Linked DNA regions of Panacibacter microcysteis. The protein of the gene in region 1 binds, or shares a complex with, the protein of each later gene. Links are inferred from orthologs where the notes say so. Each region holds a gene or a part of one and is shown on either strand. Other genes may lie near its edges.

The links. The genes of interacting proteins can lie anywhere in the genome.
Region 2: the proteins of lpdA (region 1) and I5907_RS06815 are in contact, whole or in part, in a crystal structure (PDB 1EBD), measured with the Geobacillus stearothermophilus proteins. The link is inferred for Panacibacter microcysteis from one-to-one orthologs. Residues at the interface, in WP_049624544.1 of Geobacillus stearothermophilus: Pro340, Ser341, Asp344, Tyr345, Arg403, Asp406, Val408, Glu431, Ala432, Gly433, Asp438; in WP_033016211.1 of Geobacillus stearothermophilus: Ile130, Ala131, Met132, Pro133, Arg136, Arg140, Glu141, Asn155, Arg157.

Annotation. Positions count from the first base shown.
Region 1 is NZ_JADWYR010000002.1:1,003,339-1,006,387, reverse strand. Bases 11-2,922 are described here. They hold lpdA (dihydrolipoyl dehydrogenase), read right to left. Parts: upstream 2,216-2,922; coding sequence 806-2,215; downstream 11-805. Other genes in these bases: I5907_RS16010 (YggS family pyridoxal phosphate-dependent enzyme), read left to right, coding at 2,569-2,922; I5907_RS16020 (OmpA family protein), read right to left, coding at 11-674. Also shown: more of I5907_RS16020, read right to left, coding at 1-10; more of I5907_RS16010, read left to right, coding at 2,923-3,049. UniProt on the Escherichia coli protein: Lipoamide dehydrogenase is a component of the glycine cleavage system as well as of the alpha-ketoacid dehydrogenase complexes.
Region 2 is NZ_JADWYR010000001.1:1,673,279-1,676,262, reverse strand. What follows is about bases 72-2,918. They hold I5907_RS06815 (pyruvate dehydrogenase complex dihydrolipoamide acetyltransferase), read right to left. Parts: upstream 2,404-2,918; coding sequence 739-2,403; downstream 72-738. Other genes in these bases: I5907_RS06810 (serine hydrolase), read right to left, coding at 2,772-2,918; I5907_RS06820 (sensor histidine kinase), read left to right, coding at 72-546. Outside these bases: more of I5907_RS06820, read left to right, coding at 1-71; more of I5907_RS06810, read right to left, coding at 2,919-2,984.

The DNA.
Region 1 (3,049 bases):
TATTTGGCTAAACCAACAACAGTGGGGCATTTGTCATCAGCATCAATAACACCATCCATGTCTGTATCAGCAGGTGGTGGCGGTGGAGGAGGAGGCAATACTTTCGCTTTGGGCTCCGTAAGCGGAGCAAGTACACCGAAAGAATAAAACAAATGATTCACTTTATTATCACTGTAAGCGAGTTTATATTGCGCCTGAGCCAGGAGAAAGGTATTCCCCTGAAACGGACTTATTTGTAAACCAACTCCAAAAGGTGATTGCGCTCCAAATTTTGACGCGTAATTGTATCCTTCAATACCAGCCGTTAAAAAAGGGTTTATGACAGCTTTGTCATGAAACATTTTGATGTTAAATGAAGCACCCAAAGATTGAAAATAGTCCGCCACCTGGTCAGGAAAAGTTTGTGGCAATCGATTAAGAAAACTTCCGGTGTATGTAACTGAAAGGTCGATGTTTTTAGTTAATCCTTTCCAGTAATGAGCCGCAAAGCCAGCATTAAGTTTGCTGAATCCACCAATTTTAGCATCACTTATTGAAGTGTTCTTTATATCATTGGCAGCAATAAAATCAGTTCCGGCAACACTAAAGCCAATCGACGAAGGTTTTTTTTCTGTTTGGGCAAATACGCCTGTTGCCAGCAGCAGGCAGGAAACTACGGTTAGATTTTTTCTCATGTGTAAACGTTTGATATGATTTAATAAACGTAAAAAAGCAAAATAGGTTGACTTATAGCCTGGTAACTATATGTCAACCTATTATTAGTTCATGTATTTCCGGTTAAGAATGTCTGCGTACAGGAATGATACTAAATGTCTATAGCCTCTCCATAAGCCACTGCTGTAGCCTCTTTCAAACCTTCACTCATCGTCGGATGCGGATGCACTGCATTCAAAATTTCATGCGCGGTGGTTTCTAGTTTACGTGCAACAACAGCTTCAGCTATCATCTCTGTAACGTTACTGCCAATCATATGGCAACCCAGAAACTCACCATATTTCGCATCGTAAATTACCTTTACAAAACCTTCAGTTGCACCGGCTGCACTTGCCTTACCGCTCGCCATGAAGGGGAACTTGCCAACTTTAATTTCATAGCCGGCTTCTTTGGCCGCTTTCTCAGAGAATCCAACACTTGCTATTTCAGGACTGCAATAGGTACATCCCGGTATATTGCTGTAATCCATCGGTTCCGGCTGGTGATGGAATTTCTTTTCCATATAACCAATATATTCAGCCGCAAGAATACCTTCTTTACTTGCTTTATGCGCCAGTGCCTGGTTTGGTGTACAATCACCAATGGCAAAAATACCCTGCACATTTGTCTGCATGAATTTATCCGTTACAATTCTTCCCTTATCTACTTTAATGCCACTTTCTTCCAGGCCAAGGTTCTCAACATTAGCCACTACACCCACTGCACTTAATACAATATCTGCTTCCAGCATTACTGTGCTGCCATCCTGTTTTTTTACCAATGCCTTTACGCCTTCACCACTGCTGTCTACACTTTCAACTGAAGCACTGGTCATTATTTCCATACCTTGTTTCTTAAGCTGTTTCTCCAGTTCTTTGGAGATATCTTCATCTTCCACAGGTACTATCCTTGGCATAAATTCAACAACGGTAACCTTTGTGCCAAGACTGTTGTAGAAGTAACCAAATTCAATTCCTATTGCCCCGCTGCCTACGATAATCATGCGCTTGGGCTGCTCCGGCAATACCATCGCCTCACGGTAACCAATAACCTTTTTACCATCCTGTTTCAGGTTAGGCAATTCGCGGCTGCGGCCACCCGTTGCCAGGATGATGTATTTACCTTCTACTGTTTTTTTACTGCCATCTGCTGCTGTTACTTCCACCTGTCCTTTTCCTTTCACCTTACCATAACCCATTATCACTTCAATCTTATTCTTCTTCATCAGGAACTGAACGCCTTTACTCATCTTATCTGCTACACCACGGCTACGCTTTATAACACCACCAAAGTCTGCCTGCGCCTCACCCGCAATAATGCCATAATCTTTACTGTGTTTCAGGTATTCATACACCTGTGCACTTTTTAAAAGCGCTTTGGTAGGAATACAACCCCAGTTAAGACAAATACCACCAAGGCTTTCCTTTTCGATGATTGCTACTGAAAATCCTAACTGAGAAGCACGTATAGCGGCAGGGTAGCCACCCGGGCCACTACCGATAACAATTACGTCGTATGCCATATCTGTTGATAATTTTTGTTGTCAGAAAAATTGCAGGTCATAATCTATGACGTAGCGGCTGCGAATTTACTGGCTTATTACCAAATAGCAAAAGATGGATATAAACATGCGTTCGTATCTTATGTAAAGCAAATACGGTAAAGGAAATTTTGGTTACCGGCTGTAGTTCATGTGGCATCGCCTGTTGTGTCACTCACTGCATCGTTCGGTTCTTTTCCCGGCAAGGGCCAACCATGCTGCACTTTACACTGCATGTTCCTGTTCCACGTTGTATGCTTATAATATTTACATGATAGCTGTGATAATACGTCATATGCCCTGTACCGGCTTTATCTTTACACAAAAAAGTAAGCATGGCAGTTAATGCAGCAGCATTTCATTCATTAACCACAGAACTGGCAGCTAAAAACGTAACACTGGTAGCGGTAAGCAAAACCAAACCTGCCACCGATATTGAAGAACTGTATAATTTGGGCCAGCGCCATTTTGGAGAAAATTACGTGCAGGAACTTGCAGACAAACAGCTAGCCTTACCTCCGGATATTCACTGGCATTTTATTGGCCACTTGCAAAGCAATAAAGTGAAATATATTGCGCCGTTCGTATACCTTATACACGGTGTGGACAGTTACAAACTACTGGTGGAAATAAACAAACAGGCAATGAAAAATAACCGAACCATTCAATGCCTTTTACAAATACACATTGCAGAAGAAGAAACAAAATTTGGTTTAAACGAAGCCGAACTCGATGAACTGTTACGCAACTACAAAAACGACAATCTTTCAAATGTTGCCATAAAAGGTTTTATGGGTATGGCCTCGTTTACAAACG
Region 2 (2,984 bases), on another replicon or contig:
GTAGAACGTATGGTAAATCTTGTAAGCGACCTTGATGAAATAACCAAACTTGAAAGCGGTGAGCAACCCCTTTATAAAGAAAATTTTATTATACAGGATCTTATCCGATATGTATTTGAAACACTCACCATAAAAATGGTTGAGCGAAATATCAGAGCTTCTATAAAAAAGGGTTGTGAACAACCTGTATATGTTTTCGCAGACAAAGAGAAAATAGGACGCGTACTTACCAACCTGGTTGAAAATGCCATCAAATACGGTGTGCACGGCGGCAATATTGTTGCCAGCATTTACAATACAGACGACCAGCATGTACTCATCGAGATAAGTGATGATGGAATAGGCATAGCAGAAGAACACCTCCTGCGTATATTCGAACGTTTCTACCGCACAGACACCGGCCGCAGCCGCAATGTAGGAGGCACCGGTCTCGGGCTTTCTATCTGCAAACATATTATAGAGGCCCATAACCAGACTATACATGTACGCAGCAAGCCAGACGTAGGTACCACCATAGGTTTTACACTCGAGTCACGGAAAAGTTAGCCATATAATGTTGCCGGCTGCAGTGCTTGTGGCATCACCTGTTGCGTCGCACTCCGTTCATCGTTCCCATCATTATTCAGCACTCCTGGCTAGTCCGCGTACACAATATATTTTTTACAAAAACCTTTTATTGTAGCAATAAAAAAGCGGGCTTTTACAAGCCCGCCATTTATAACAAAACAATTTTTACTGTTAAATCATCATTCTTAAAGGCTCTTCCAGCAGGCTTTTTACAGTTTGTAAAAATGCGGCTCCTGTAGCACCGTCTACCACACGGTGGTCGCAGCTTAGTGTAACCTTCATCACATTGCCTGGTACAATGGCTCCATTCTTGACTACCGGCTCCTGGGATATGCCGCCCACAGCCAATATACATGCATCCGGCGGATTAATAATGGCGGTAAACTGGTCTATGCCAAACATACCAAGGTTAGATATGGTAAATGTGCTTCCTTCCCAGTCAGAAGGCTGCAGTTTCTTGTCTTTTGCCTTCTTTGCATAGTCTTTTACTTCTGTAGCAATCTGGCTCAGAGATTTTGCATCCGCAAACCGTACCACCGGTACCAGCAAACCTTCATCCACGGCTACTGCCACCCCAATATTTACATGGTGGTTGATCCTTATCTTATCACCCAGCCAGCTGCTGTTTACTTTAGGGTGTTGCTTCAGTGCCACTGCCACCGCTTTCAGTACAAGGTCATTGAAACTTATTTTTACACTGCTTACTTCGTTCAGTTTCGCACGTGCAGCAACACAGGCATCCATATCAATACTCATGGTAAGATAAAAATGCGGTGCTGTAAACAGGCTTTCACTCAGGCGGCGTGCAATTGTTTTACGCATCTGCGATACCGGCACTTCTTCAAAGCTTTCCTGGCCTACAGGCGCAGTGGTGGCTTTAGATGCAGGAGCCGCAGCGGGTGCAGCGCTTGCAGCCGGCGCATCAGCAGGCTTATAATTATCAATATCAGTTTTGGTAATACGACCATTATCGCCACTACCTTTTACATATTTCAGGTCTATCCCTTTTTCAGAGGCAATTTTCTTAGCCAGGGGAGATGCAAAAATTCTGCCTTCATTCACTACCTGCTGTTCAGCTACAGGTGCGGCAGCCTGCGCAGAAGCGCTGCTTTCCGCCTTTGGCGTTTCCTTTGTTTCGGCCGGCGCCGTTGCTGCACCACCACCGTTTTTCATTGCTTCCAATACTTTATTCACATCGAACCCTTCTTTGCCAATGATACAAAGCAGGTCATTCACCTGTATTTTTTCGCCTGCTTTTGCACCCTGGTATAACAGAACTCCTTCTTTATAGCTTTCCAGTTCCATGGTGGCTTTGTCAGTCTCAATATCGGCCAGTACTTCGCCTTTTTTTACTGTATCTCCAACATTTTTGTGCCAGCCTGCAATTACACCTTCGGTCATAGTATCACTTAAACGTGGCATTAACACTACCTCTTCCATTGCAGCAACATCTATGCGGCCACCGCCCGAAGGTTGTGCAGGGGCTTCTTCTTTTTTAGGCTCTTCTTTCTTAGGCGCTTCTTCTGTTGCTTTAGGCGCAGCAGCACCATTACCTCCGTTGCCATTATGCTGTGCAACAAGTGCACTCACATCTTCACCCTGCTTACCAATAATGGCCAAAAGGTCGTTTACCTGCAGTTTACCTCCCTTATCAGCACCAACATGAAGCAGCGTACCCTCCTGGTAACTTTCCAGCTCCATTGTTGCCTTATCTGTTTCAATCTCAGCTAAAAGGTCGCCTTTCTTAACCGCGTCTCCTGGTTTTTTATGCCATGCCGCAATAACACCTTCTGTCATGGTATCACTCAAACGGGGCATTAAAATCACTTCTGCCATTGGTATGTAAGATTTAAATATTCAATTTTTGTACTTAGCTGCATAGCTGCTATTGAACTGTGGTTGTGTCACTCACTTGTACGCCATCACATTATTCGGCAGCGATACCTCGTTTGCAACATGCACTATGCTACTTTTTTTTCGAGCCGTGAAATTACAGTAAAATGCAATAGATTCAAGTTAGTGCTTTGATTTTTGTGAAAGACCTTACCCGGCAGTAAAAACATGCAGGCAGGCTGTCTGTAAAGTCTGCTCGTAAACGACTGTAAAAGTATACGCAGACTGTACCCTGCGTGCTGCACAGGGTACTGCAGTACAAGTGTGCGACGCAACAGAAGCTTCATAGTAATGCAACTGCCCGGCCCACCTTATTCTTCTTTAGATACCGGCGGCGCCTGCCAGTTGCTTTTGGGGTTATAGTATTTCCACAGCAAGGCAGACAATTTGCGTGTAAGCACCCACGCTTCGTTGTTATACTGCCAACTGGTGTCTTTGTTATTTTTGGTAAAAATGCTGAATATATAAGGGTTTACGGCGCTGTTTACATATACGATCTCATCGCGGCTGGCATCTACGGCACC